Regions from separate parts of the Halomonas sp. ISL-56 genome, predicted to be linked through region 1. Evidence: predicted binding sites of a transcription regulator. Region 1 holds the regulator's gene; each other region holds the start of a gene.
What was found. The regulator sigma-54, encoded in region 1, starts transcription at its own class of promoters, with help from an activator protein. The targets are predictions, from matches to a motif close to TGGCACNNNNNTTGCTNT.
Positions count from the first base shown of each region.

Region 1 (4,655 bases):
CCGGGTAGCCGAGTAACGCTCAAGCAGGATGCGGGCATCGGTGGTCAAGTAAATCACTTGAAAGTTAATTTTACGCTGGCGCAGCTCCTCTAACAAAGAGGGCAAGCGCTCCAGCGCTCCCGGCAAATTACGGGCATCAATACTGACCGCCAAATGAGCACGGTCACCCTGGCCGCGTAATTCGTCCACCAACGAGCCCAGCAGCATAGCGGGGAGGTTATCAATCGCGTAGTAGCCAAGATCCTCCAGCGCCTGTAGAGCGATAGATTTACCTGAACCTGAGCGGCCGCTAATGATCACCAGTTGCATAGAGTCTCTCTTTGCCTTGGTCAAGCTGCGTTAAGGGTGGTGAGCGAAACATACACCTGCGGTGCCTAACCTTAAATAGGTTTTAAAAAAGGTTTTAAGACCAGTTAGGCCGCTGATTGCTCACGAATTTTGGCGGTGATGAGCTCAAGCAATTCACGCTGACTGGCCGCTTTACGCAGCAGCTGGCGTGTATCCGCATCATTCATGATGGTCGCTACTTGGCCGAGCAGTGAAAGGTGCGTGTCATCTGCTTCTTCGGGTACCAACAGTACAAACACCAGGTCTACCGGGTCGCCGTCGATAGCGTCAAAATCAATCGCTTCTGACAATTTTAAAAAACCAGCGATAGGGGCGGTGCAGTGGGGGCTACGCGCATGGGGAATAGCCACGCCGTTACCAATACCGGTGCTGCCTAAGCGTTCACGGCCGATTAAACGGCTAAACACTTCTTGGCTGTCCAAGCTGGGAATATTTTGGGCAATAAAGGTGCTGTAAAACTCCAGCACCCTTTTTTTGCTGCCCCCGGGTACGTCAAATAGAACGCGTTCCGGGGGAAGTATGGTTTCCAACGTCATTGAATTAACGCACACCTGCGCCTTGGGCGCGAGCTTGTGCTTTTTCCTTGTGTTTAACGAGTTGACGGTCGATTTTATCCGCTAGGGCGTCGATAGCGGCGTACATATCACTGTCTAGGGCTTCCGCATGTAAGTCAGCACCTGCGGCGTGCAGCGTACAGGCGGCCTGCTGGCGCTCTTTCTCCACTGATAAGGTGACTTGCACCGTAGTTATATTGTCGTAATGGCGCTCTACACGCTCAAGCTTTTCGTTGACATAGTCACGCAAGGCGTCAGTCAGTTCTACGTGATGACCAGTGATATTTACTTGCATTGACGTACTCCTTATCCATCGGACTGTACTTCGATTGTAACCCTTTTTGCCGCGTTGCAAAGCCCTTGTCGAGAGTTTCCCTGAAACGGCAGCAGGGCCTAGCGTAAACGGCGCCTTTCGCTGGAGGAGGGGATGCCCATGGCTTCACGATATTTAGCCACCGTGCGACGCGCCACCTGCACGCCCCCTTCGCCTAATAGCGTGACTAAGCGGCTGTCAGAAAGCGGTTTGCCAGGGGGCTCCTCTTGAATCAGTTTTTTGAGACGCGCGCGGATGGCGGTACTGGAGTGACTGTCGCCATCTTGGCTGCTCACCTGGCTCGAGAAAAAGTACTTAAGCTCAAAAACACCGCGGGGCGTATGAATGTATTTCTGCGTCGTTACCCGCGAGATAGTTGATTCGTGCATCTCAACGGCTTCGGCAATATCGGCCAATATCAGCGGCTTCATGGCCTCTTCGCCGTGCTCCAAAAAGCCAATCTGTCGGGTGATAATTTCGCGACCAACCCGCAATAGCGTATCGTTACGGCTAGACAGGCTCTTAATCAGCCAGCGCGCTTCCTGCAGGTGCTCTTTGAGAAACTGGTTATCATCGCTTTTGTCCGCACGCTTAATCAAGCTGGCGTAGTCGGGCTGAATGCGCAGCCGTGGCAGGGCCTCTGGGTTGAGCTCTAAATGCCAGCCATCTTGGTCGTGGCGGACGACTAGATCGGGCGTTACATAACTGTCGTCGGTATCGCCGTAGGCGCTACCTGGACGTGGGTCGAGGCTGCGAATGAGTAGGATAACATCGGCCAGCTGCTCGTCATCAAGCCCGAGACGGCGCTTAAGCAAGCGCATATCATCCTTGCCGAGCGCTTCAAGAAACTGCCGAACGAGACGGCGGGCGGGAACCAGCAGTGGTGTATCGTCGGGAAGGGCGGCGAGCTGCAGCATCAGGCATTCACGCAAATCGCGGGCAAAGATACCGGTTGGCTCAAACTGTTGGAGCTTGAGCAGCGTGGTTTCCACTTCGCGCTGACTAAGCCCGTCAATGCCCTGGGCACGAAGTCCTTCACGGATATCGTTGAGCGGCTGGGTTAGGTAGCCATTAGCATCTAGCGCGTCGATTAAGCTCTCCGCGACAAGCTGTTCACGGGCGCTAAAATCGGTCATGGCAAGTTGCCACAGCAGGTGCCCGTGCAGGCTCTGTCCGGCTGCCTGGCGCTCAAAGTCGGGGCCTTCGCTGCTGCTACCACCCTGGCTACCCATATCTTGATAGGTATCTGACCAGTCGCTATCTACCGAGAGCTCAGTAGGGATGCTCTCTGACCACTCTTCTTCTTTAGGCTCGCTGACAGCCTGCTCACTAAATTCATCTTCTTGCTCCAGCATGGGATTGGCGTCTAGGGCCTGCTGAATTTCTTGACGAAGGTCCAGCGTCGAAAGTTGCAACAGCGCAATGGCCTGCTGCAACTGGGGCGTCATGGTCAGCTGTGTGCCGATACGCAGTTGGAGAGAAGCTTTCATGACCATCTGAGAACCACTCGTTAATCGGAATGTTCCACACTAGTGCGAGTGAGTGCCGGGTGCAAGTGCAATAAGCATGCCATTGGTAGTAAAGTTGTTGTAAAGCGCTATTTAGTGGGTGAAAAGTCAGTTTAGAAGTGAAAATAATCTTAGAGGCGAAAATCTGCGCCCAAATAAACATCCCTTACTTTTTGGTTGGTAAGTATTGAAGCTGGCGAGCCGCTGGCGATGATTTGCCCATCACCGACGATATAGGCGATATCGCAAATATCCAGGGTTTCACGCACGTTATGGTCGGTAATCAGTACACCGATATGGCGCTGCTTCAGCGCACGAATGATGGTTTTAATTTCGCCCACAGAAATGGGATCAACGCCAGCAAAGGGCTCATCGAGCAAAATAAAGGCAGGCTCTGTTGCTAAGGAGCGTGCAATTTCCACGCGTCTGCGCTCGCCGCCCGAAAGGCTCATGCCGAGGTTGTCACGAATGTGAGTGATATGAAAGTCTTCGAGTAGCGCTTCCAAGCGCTGTTCCCGGTCGCTGCGATTGAGCTCTTTGCGCGTCTCGAGTATCGCCATAATATTGTCAGCAACCGAAAGTTTGCGGAAGATAGACGCCTCCTGGGGGAGATAGCCGATACCTGCTGCTGCGCGCTCGTGCATGGGTGCGCGGGTTAAATCCACATCGTCGATGCCCACTTCGCCAGCATCGGATTTTACCAGCCCGACAATCATATAGAACGAGGTGGTTTTGCCGGCACCATTCGGGCCAAGTAGGCCGACCACGCTGCCTTGGCAGATTTCCAAATTGATGTCTTTGACCACGCGGCGGCGTTTGTAGCTTTTGGCTAGGTGGTGGGCATAAAGGGTTTTGATCGGCGTAAGAATTTGGTTCGGCGTAGTGTCAACAGTTGCCACAGCTCGGCTCCCTATTGTTCAGGCTGAAGGGTCATACGTATGCGCTGGGGCTCGCTGCCGTCAACGTCAGAGCGTGCTTGAATCACTTCACGGTCAATAAAATATTCAAGCCGCCCGCCGCTGAACTTGTCCTCTTGCTGGGTCAGCTCGGCTTGGTCAATCAGTTCTACGCGGCGTTCAGCGACATGATAAATAATCCTTCTTGCCCAGCCCTCAGTGGGGCCATCCTGACCTTGTGCTTGATGACGCAGGTAGGCGCGCTCACCGGTGGAGGTTGCCGTCGAAAGTTCGCCGGCCTCGTTGCGTTTGATCTCTACCCGATCACCTCGCAACTGCATTTCGCCCTGACGTATCTCTACATCCCCGGTATAAACGGCGGTGCCAGCCCGCTGGTCGAGATCTAAACGGTCGGCTTCCACTTCCACAGGGGCCTGTTGTGAAGTTTGGGCCAGTGCCGATAATGGCATCGCTAGCGCAAATAGGGCGGTGTAAATAAGTGCTTTCATGGCGACTCCTCTTTAAGGTTGCGTGGCCGGGGGGTGTGTGCCGCGCACATTATCAGTTAGGCGTACCCGGCTATCGTTAAGCCACACGTCCATACGTGAAGCGCGCATTTGCTGGGGCGGTTGCTGTAACAGTACCGGTGTTGCACTCCAGGCATGCTGAGTTACCCCATCATAATGCAATAGCTCGGTATCTAGCTGCCAGCCTTCATCAGGTGCGATCAAGCGAGCCGAGCCTGACAGTAACAGCGCTTGGGTAGCGGTGTTGAGCGTGCCTACATCGGCGCTAGCCAGCCACTGGCGCCCCTCATTGTCATACAGAACGGCTTCGGGCTCTTCCGACCAGGTTTCGCTTTGCTGAGGCGTATGGATAAGACGCGGTGTTGTCAGCGACTGCAAAACGCTGCCGTTATCACCGAATAGCGTAATTTCAGCATTTTCCAGTACGTGACCTGGTTCCTGAGCCTGCGCTTCAGGGTCGATGGTAGTGTCTTGAGGGCCGCCGGGGTCAAGCCATACCAGCAGCGCAC
Region 1 covers NZ_JAGGRO010000016.1:153,160-157,814, forward strand. The annotation lists gene rapZ (RNase adapter RapZ) at 1-309, opposite strand, end outside; gene J7J49_RS14320 (PTS sugar transporter subunit IIA) at 414-884, opposite strand; gene hpf (ribosome hibernation-promoting factor, HPF/YfiA family) at 889-1,197, opposite strand; gene J7J49_RS14330 (RNA polymerase factor sigma-54) at 1,296-2,711, opposite strand; gene lptB (LPS export ABC transporter ATP-binding protein) at 2,855-3,580, opposite strand; gene lptA (lipopolysaccharide transport periplasmic protein LptA) at 3,634-4,128, opposite strand; gene lptC (LPS export ABC transporter periplasmic protein LptC) at 4,141-4,655, opposite strand, start outside.

Region 2 (4,655 bases), on a different contig from region 1:
ACCTACATTATCAGTGCGCTCTTCGCTCAACTGGCAGCCGACCGGCTCATAGTAGTCGTTGGATTTACGCGACAGTGGAGGAATCCGCGACACGATAACGGCAGCGATCAAACCGGACACCACCACCGTGAAGTAGAACTGCACAAACAGGTGGTTAATCTCGACAAAGTTAGTCACTAGCAGGCTGAACGCGATGGAGGCGACCGAAAAGTTGGTGGCGATCACCGAGGCTTCGCGGCCATTGTAGTAGCCCTGCTCATACTGCTGGGCGGTGATCAGCACACCGACGGTACCCGAGCCCATCCATGAAGCGGTGGCGTCAATAGCGCTGCGTCCCGGCAGATTAAAGATAAACCGGAACGGCTTACGCACCATGGTGCCAATAAACTCCATAAAGCCGAACTCGACCAGAAACGGCAGCAGTAGCGCCGCAAAGAAGAAGAACGTCAGCAGCACCGGCGCCAAGTCATTGAGCATCACCCCGCCGGTAAACGAGGCGGTGACAAACTCTGGGCCAAACTGAAAAAAGGTCATGATGACAAAAATGGCACCAAGCACGCGCATCGCAACCCAAATGACGCCCACATCGAACATATCGTGAAAGGGCCCGCTTTGAGCCCAGCTAGGTTTAGCGAGCTTGACGTATAGCGTCACCACCACCGAGAGGCAGAGAATGACCACCGCAATGGCGGGAAGCGCTGATCCTAGCAGCGTTTGCAAGCCATCAGCCATCATACCCATGCCAATATTAATAGAGTCCCCGACCTGGAAGGGAACCAAAAACAGCAGTACCCCAATAATGGAGGGGATCAGAAATTTCAGTAAGTGCGCAGGGGGTATCGGTGCCGAAGAACTCGGCTGATCCGATTTAACGTTGCTGTACGACATAGGGTTCACCCATTGGAAGTGATTATTGGAGGTGGGCTGGCGGCTAATAGCGCCTTGTTAGATCGGCGCTTTCTTAATATCTAAACTTTCTTACTATCTAAATTAGTTACTATGCTTAACGCCCGGCAGTATGCAGAGCATCTCATACAGCAGCGTGGCGCCCATTAGCGCGGTATTGCCGCTAGGATCGTAAGGCGGTGACACTTCTACCAGATCGCAGCCGACTATATTCAGCCCAGCCGCACCGCGAACCAGTTCTAATCCTTGGGTTGAGGTCAGTCCGCCCATCTCCACCGTGCCAGTACCAGGGGCAACAGAAGGATCCAAGCCGTCGATATCGAAACTGATATACACCGGGATATCGCCCATCTGCTCGCGCACTTCCTGCATCAACGGCGCCAGCGAGCGGTACCAGCACTCTTCGGCGGGCACAACACGGAAACCCTGGTCACGACACCAGTCAAAGTCTTCTGCCGCATAGCCGGTTCCGCGCAGGCCGATTTGCACGACTTTGCCATGGGCTAATAAGCCCTCCTCCTGGGCGCGACGAAACGGCGTACCGTGAGCAATCGGCTCGCCGAACATGTGCTCGTTGACATCGGCGTGGGCATCGATATGGATCAGCCCTACCGGGCCGTGCTTTTTCGCCATGGCGCGCAGAATCGGCAGGGTTAGCGTATGTTCGCCGCCAAGGGTTAGAGGGATGCAGTTGTGCTTGAGCACGTCGTCATAAAAGGCAGTGATGATGTCGACGCTTTTCGGCAGGTGAAACGTATTGATCGGTACGTCTCCGATATCCGCCACTTGCAGGCTTTCAAAGGGCGCTGCTCGGGTCGCCATATTGTAGGGGCGCAACATGCGCGACTCATCGCGGATCTGGCGTGGGCCAAGTCGCGTGCCGGGACGGTTTGATGTACCGATATCCATAGGGATGCCAATAAATGCCGCGTCCAACCCCTCGGCAGTCTCTTGGGAAGGCAGGCGCATCATGGTGGCGGGGCCTGCAAAGCGCGGCATAGTATTGCCACCCAGGGGCTGATTAAACTCCGACATCGTTCTCTCCTAGACGTTATTTGAACCTAGACGTTATTTGAAATTGTTGAATCGCAATGCGAGCTCGGCTTGTCTATCAATAGACATTGCACATAGCGTGCCAAGGCGCTAAAACCGCTAGAACCGCCACTTTCCTTGACCATTCGATGCAAAAATGCATTAAATTGACGGTTATTCAATTCAATATTGCATCGATAATTCAAAAATGGTTCGATTAGAAAGCATCGGCGGCAGGTAAATCAGGTGAGTAATCTCGAATGAGTGAAATAGATAGACGCGTGCTGCAAACCATTGTGGCGACCGCCAACGACCACTTCTTTATCGTCAGTGGCGATGGGCAGATAGTCGATATCAGCCCCGGGGCCGAAGCGGTTTACGGCGTTTCGCGGGAAGAGCTGCTCGCTAGCAGTGTTCAGCAGTTGCAAGCCGCCGGCGTGCTCAAGCCCTCGATTAGCATGGAAGTGATGCGCACCCGCAGGCCCGCACAGCTAATGCAGGTCACCGGAACAGGTCGCCGGGTGATAGCCGAAGCCTACCCGGTGTTCGTCGACGGCAGGCTGGAACGCATTATCAGCCGCTCGCGGGATTTAACCGACTTGCAGTTATTGCAGGACGAATATGCCCTGTTGCAAAAACGCTTTAGCGAGCATTTAAAGCGCAGTCAGGCTGCCCCCGATGCCGAAGAGCAGGCGCTGGATGACGCCCTGGACAACTTGCAGGTGCGCAGCAGCGTGATGCGTGAAATTGCGCTACTGCTTAAGCGCGTCGCCCCTTCAGATGCCAATGTGCTGATGCTGGGTGAATCAGGCGTGGGTAAAACCGCCTTTGCCAAACAGCTACACCGCTGGAGTCAGCGCTGCGACGGCCCCTTTATTGACGTGAACTGCGCGGCGATTCCCGAGAATCTGTTTGAGTCCGAGATGTTTGGCTACCAGCCCGGCGCCTTCAGTGGTGCCGCTCGGCAGGGTAAGGCGGGACTGTTAGAGCAGGCCGAGGGCGGTACGCTGTTTCTGGATGAAATAGGCGAGTTGCCGCTGTTGATGCAAACCAAACTGCTCAAGGTAATTCAGGATGGCAGTTTGACCCGACTGGGAGATACACGCCCACGCAAGGTCAATTTCCGCTTGGTCGTAGCCACTAACCAAGACTTGGCAAAACAGGTTGAGGCCGGGCGGTTTCGTCTCGACCTTTACTACCGCCTCAATGTGATCCCCGTCACCCTGCCGCCACTTCGCGACCGCCGTGAGGATATTCCCGACCTAGTTGAAGCCTGCTTAAGCCGACTTAACCAGCGCTATGGACGACAAAAAATCCTTGATACCCGCGTTTGGTCGACGTTGATGGGCAGTGAATGGCCGGGCAACGTCCGCGAGCTGGAGAACTGGCTAGAACGAGCCTGGCTTTCCAGCCCCACCGATCAAATCGAGGTGCCCGCCGTGCTTCCTCACGCCGAGCAGCACCCCGCCAGTTTGCCGAGCGCCTCGCTAGCAGCAAAGCCGATAACAGCACTCGAACCCCAGGAAACCCTCAAACAGTACCTGGCACGGCTGGAACGGGAAACGCTTGAAGAGCTGTGCAACACGCTACCCAGCACCTACGCCATCGCTGAACGGCTGGGCATCAGCCAATCCAGCGTGGTGCGCAGGCTGCAGCGTTATGGCATTAAAGTCGCCAAGTGATTTTCTGCTTGACACAGCGGGTGTCATCAACCATCCATGTAAGTGTCATGAAACGGCAACACCTTCAACACAAGCTGAACTAACAACAACCAGCAGCCGGTGATGTGTGTGCTATGTCAAACCAATCGCGTATCCGCCTGGAGCGCGTCACCAAACGTTGGGACGCGACCACTGCTGTCGATGGCATTTCCTTCGATGTCACGCCTGGGCAATTTGTCATTCTACTGGGCCCTTCTGGCTGCGGTAAATCCACCACGCTGCGTATGATCGCAGGCCTGGAAGAGGCCAGCGACGGCCAAATCCATATCGGCGATCGCGACGTCACGCGCCTGCCGCCGGGGGATCGTGGGCTGAGCATGGTGTTTCAATCCTACGCCCTGTTTCCGCACCTAAGCGTTGCCGACAACATTGTGTTTGGCCTACGCAGCCGCAAGGTGCCCAAAGCAGAACAGCGCGAACGGCTGGCGAAAGTCGCCGAACTGGTCGATCTCACCGACTACCTGCACCGCAAGCCCGCCCAGCTTTCCGGCGGCCAGCGCCAGCGGGTGGCGCTGGCGCGCTCCGTCATATCCGAACACCCGATCTGCTTGATGGACGAGCCGCTCTCCAACCTAGATGCCCGGCTACGTAGCGATATGCGTCGGGAGATCAAAGCGCTGCAAAGCCGCCTGAATATGACGGTGATTTACGTCACCCACGACCAGGTCGAAGCGATGAGTATGGGCGACCGGGTCATTCTGATGCAGCACGGCAGAATCGTGCAGGACGGCACGCCTGACGAGCTGTATAACCGCCCGGCCAGTGCCTTTGCCGCCAGCTTTATTGGCAGCCCGGCCATGAACCTACTGCCGCTGGAAGCAGGCAAGGAGGGGGCCGTTATCGTAGGTGAGCCGCACACACCGGTGGCGCCATTAGCAGCCGTCGGTGGTCAGTTAGGCATCCGCCCGGAGGATATCGCGCTAAGCACCACTTCGACGACTGGCGTACCCGCGATGGTGGTCAGCGATGAATACCTGGGTGCCGATACCATAGTCC
Region 2 covers NZ_JAGGRO010000012.1:5,407-10,061, forward strand. The annotation lists gene J7J49_RS10770 (YjiH family protein) at 1-888, opposite strand, end outside; gene speB (agmatinase) at 991-1,941, opposite strand; gene J7J49_RS10780 (sigma-54 interaction domain-containing protein) at 2,199-3,620, shown strand; gene J7J49_RS10785 (ABC transporter ATP-binding protein) at 3,734-4,655, shown strand, end outside.
Region 2: the regulator sigma-54 is predicted to act here: its motif matches at 2,027-2,044, upstream of speB (agmatinase).

Region 3 (4,655 bases), on a different contig from region 1:
GGGGTGCGCGAAGTCTCTGAATTGGCCTACGCCGACTTCATCACCAAAGAGCTGCCAGCCCATGAGTACCTAGGTGAAGATATTGCTGAAAAGCTGGTCTACTACCCGACCGTTACCCGGGAAGAGTTCCACACCATGGGCCGCCTGACCGACCATATTCGTACGGGTAAGCTGTTTGAAGATACCGGCCTGCCGCCCATCGACCCACGCCAAGACCGCGCGATGATCTGTGGCAGCCCCGCCATGCTGGACGATACCAGCGCCCTGCTCGACGAGTTGGGTCTAAATATTTCGCCACGTATGGGCGAGCCGGGCGACTACGTCATTGAGCGTGCGTTTGTTGAGAAGTGATCGTTGTGTGAGGGGTGAGGGGTGAGGGGTGAGGGGTGAATAGAAAATTGTCACCATCACCTTATGAGTTAAGCCCCTGGGGACGCTCTCCCCAGGGGCTTTGTCTACTCGGCACTACTTACTATTCACACCTTACCCTTCACCTTTAAACCGCGTCTTTGCCTGTTTCGCCGGTACGGATACGAATCACCTGCTCTAGCGGCATTACAAAGATTTTGCCGTCGCCGATTTTACCCGTGTTCGCCACCTGGGTGATGGCATCGATCACCTGCTCGGCCATATCATCATCCACCGCGACTTCCAGCTTCACTTTAGGCAGGAAGTCCACCACATACTCAGCGCCACGATACAGCTCGGTATGCCCTTTCTGGCGCCCAAAGCCCTTCACTTCCGTCACCGTAATACCCTGTACGCCGATATCAGAGAGCGATTCGCGCACATCGTCGAGCTTAAACGGCTTGATAATAGCTGTGATCAATTTCATTACCATATCCTCTAACTGGGTGGCCGTGATGGGGTCGGGTTGCACGGCTGCGATTGCGCAACCGATGACCGCTAACTACCAGCATACACCGCTATTGGCAGAGAATAAAAAAGCCTCCCACTCAGGGGAGGCCAGAAGGAGCACGCCAGCTCACTTGGTCAGCATTAAATTATTTCTTAATGCCGCTGTTTATTTCTTAATACCAAATTCGGGATAGGCTTCAAGACCGCACTCTGCGATATCAACGCCTTCATACTCTTCTTCTTCGCTCACCCGGATGCCCATGATGGCTTTCAGGATCAGCCATACCACTAGGCTTGCCAGGAAGACCCAACCGAAGATACCTGCGATACCGATGATTTGAGCACCGAATGACGCGTCGCCGTTGTTCAGCGGCACTGCCAGCACGCCCCAGATACCCACCACACCGTGTACCGAGATCGCACCGACCGGATCATCCAGCTTCACTTTATCGAGTGTCACGATAGCAGCGACTACGATGATGCCGCCGATGGCGCCAATAATGGTCGCGCCCAGCGCAGATGGAGAAAGCGGATCAGCGGTAATCGCCACCAGGCCAGCCAGTGCACCGTTCAGCGCCATGGTCAGATCCGCTTTGCGGAACCACAGTTTGGCCAGAATCAGGGCGGCAATCACACCGCCTGCCGCCGCAGCGTTAGTATTAACGAACACTTGCGCCACATTGTTGGCGGAATCGACCGCCGCCAGTTTAAGCTCAGAGCCGCCGTTAAAGCCGAACCAGCCCATCCACAGGATGAAGGTACCCAGCGTTGCCAGTGGCATGTTGGCACCCGGAATCGCGTGGATAGAGCCGTCTTTACCGTACTTGCCTTTACGGGGGCCCAGCACGATCACACCGGCTAGTGCTGCAGCCGCACCGGCCATATGTACGATGCCTGAACCCGCGTAGTCAGAGTAACCCACTTCAGACAACCAGCCGCCGCCCCAAGTCCAGTAACCGGATACCGGGTAGATAAACGCGGTCATGACCACAGCAAAGGCCAGGAATGCCCATAGTTTCATGCGCTCGGCGACAGCACCCGACACAATCGACATAGCGGTCGCAACGAAGACTACCTGGAAGAAGAAATCGGAACGCATGGAGTAATAAGGTGCATCGTCGCCACCGGCAGTCACCGCATCGACGCTGTTTTCAGCGCCAATCAGGAAACCCAGGTTGGGTAAGAAACCACCAGCGCTGCTGGAGTACATGATGTAATAGCCCACCAATAGATACATGGTGCAGGCAATCGCAAACAGCGCAATGTTCTTGGTGAGGATTTCAGCGGTGTTCTTGGAGCGCACTAAGCCCGCTTCTAACATGGAGAAGCCTGCGGCCATCCACATAACGAGCACGCCACATATTAGAAAGTAGAACGTATCGAGCGCGTAGCTCAGATCAGCCAACTCATTCATTGTAAGTTCCCCGTTGAACTATAGAAATGATCCGCAATACAGCCTTAAACGGCGTCTGCACCGCGTTCGCCTGTCCGAATCCGAATAACGTCTTCAAGCGGTGTCACAAACACCTTGCCGTCACCGATCTTGCCGCTGTTAGCCGCACTGCAAATGGCATCCAGCACGCTCTCTAAGCGGGCATCGTCTACGGCCACTTCCACTTTCACCTTGGGCAGAAAGTCGACGACGTATTCCGCGCCACGGTACAACTCGGTATGCCCTTTCTGACGGCCAAAACCTTTAACTTCAGTGACCGTAATGCCCTGAACGCCGTTGTCGGCTAATGCCTCACGAACGTCGTCGAGCTTGAATGGCTTGATGATAGCGGTGATGAGTTTCATCCCGGATCTCCCCTGCTGGATAAGTCCTGCTAGATTGGTAGCGGCACAGCCGCCAGAATAAGCACCTGAACCGTTAATGCGCATACTGTGCCAGCTGACTTTTTTTTCTTATAATTCAGCTTATTAGCCGACAAATAGAGCGCATTACAGCGCTAAATCTGGGCAAAGCCATTCCCTCACCACAGCTATTGCACCAAAAAAGAGCGTAAGCAAAAGTAGCCTGCTCCATTTAGATGCAGTCCAAACAATCAACAGGAAATTCACGCGGCGCATGCGAATTTGCCAACTGTTGCGTATCCTTACCGGTAAGCAATTACATAGATGTTCATTTAGCGAGTTATTAAGGAGAGAGCAACGATGGCGCCTCAAGACCGCATTAGCCGACTGGCCCAGCAGATTGGCGACCGTTTACAAAACGCTTCCCAGGCACCGGAAGATATTCAAAAGGGCGTGCAGCAAGTCGTGCGTGGCGCCTTTGATCGCCTGGAGCTTGTCTCACGGGAAGATTTCGACATTTTAATGGACGTACTGCAGCGCACTCGGTCTCGGGTAGAGGCATTAGAGCGCCAGGTCGCCAACCTTGAAGCGGCCGTTGAAGCCTCCACGGGTTCCACTGACACGCCAATGGAAGCAGAAGTACCGCCGTTGCCTACCCCCGAACCAGATACAGATACAGATTCAGATACAAAGCAGAAGAATAAGCCCGCTTAACGCTTTGGCTTCACAGGCAGCAATAGGGCAATGGCCCATTGCTGCATTTATGAGCAAACACTGACCTTTATAAGCAAACATTACTCCTACAATAAACACGAATCACTATCGTTGACTTTGTGTTTCCTGGTGATACTCTCCGCTCCCTAACTCCTCACTGTTCGCGGATTGTTCACCATGTACGCGCTGCCATTTTCAAAATCACCGTTTGCCAAGTCGCCTTCTTCAACTGCTGCACTTATCGGCACTGGTCTGTTGCTGGGCTTCTCCAACAGCGTTTTCGCCCAAAACACGGCCCCCAGCACAGACGCCAACGACACCATGGTGGTTGTGGGATCCCGTACGCCCACCCAAATCAGCCAAATTCCTGGTGCGGTATGGGTAATCGATAAGGAAATGCTGCAACAACAGACCCGCAATGGTGCAGACCTCAAGACGGCATTGGGGCGTCTGGTGCCGGGGCTGGATCTGGCGCCACAAGGACGCACCAATTATGGGCAAAATATGCGCGGCCGTGGCGTGCAGGTGCTTATCGACGGCGTATCGCTGAACAGTTCCCGCGGGCTTTCCCGTCAGTTCGATGCCATTGACCCCTTTAATATCGAGCGCGTGGAAGTCCTCTCCGGCGCCAGCAGCCTGTATGGTGGCGGCGCTACCGGGGGCTTGATCAACATCATTACCCGCAAGGGTGAGGAAGGCCTCAACTGGCGCACAGAAGCGGGCATCACCACCGGATTCAACAACAGTGACGATATAGACCGGCGCTTGTCGCAATCGATCAGCGGCGGCAACAAGCGGGTGCAAGGCTACCTGGGCACCGCCATTGGGGATAACGGCCGGCACTATGACGGCAGCGGCCAAGAGATCTTCCCGGATATCGCCCAAACCGACCTGCAGGACAATCGCAGCATTGATGTACTGGGTAACCTCTCCTTCCGTTTGAGCGATGAACAGAGCCTGGAGCTGGGCGCCCAGCTATATCGTTCCGGCTACGAAGGCGATCGCGGCGTTTACTTTCCCAACCTCGACGCGGCGACGCCCAACTTGAATGATGCCGAGATTCGCGACGGTTACCGCTCAGAGCGCGACCCGGAAACCGACCGCAAGCTGGTTAACGTCAACTATCACCACGCTAACCTGTGGGGGCAGAATTTTTACCTTCAGGCTTTTCACCGTGAGGAGGAGTCCAGCTTCCAGGCCTTCCCCTACCCTGTCGCCAACGGTCTGCAGTTTCGCGCCTCACAACAAAATACCGATTTGAGCGGCATCAAGGCGCTCTTCGAGTCGCG
Region 3 covers NZ_JAGGRO010000019.1:72,479-77,133, reverse strand. The annotation lists gene J7J49_RS16195 (ferredoxin--NADP reductase) at 1-351, shown strand, start outside; gene glnK (P-II family nitrogen regulator) at 497-835, opposite strand; gene J7J49_RS16185 (ammonium transporter AmtB) at 1,025-2,272, opposite strand; gene J7J49_RS16180 (P-II family nitrogen regulator) at 2,317-2,655, opposite strand; gene J7J49_RS16175 (accessory factor UbiK family protein) at 3,013-3,366, shown strand; gene J7J49_RS16170 (TonB-dependent receptor) at 3,544-4,655, shown strand, end outside.
Region 3: the regulator sigma-54 is predicted to act here: its motif matches at 2,731-2,748, upstream of J7J49_RS16180 (P-II family nitrogen regulator).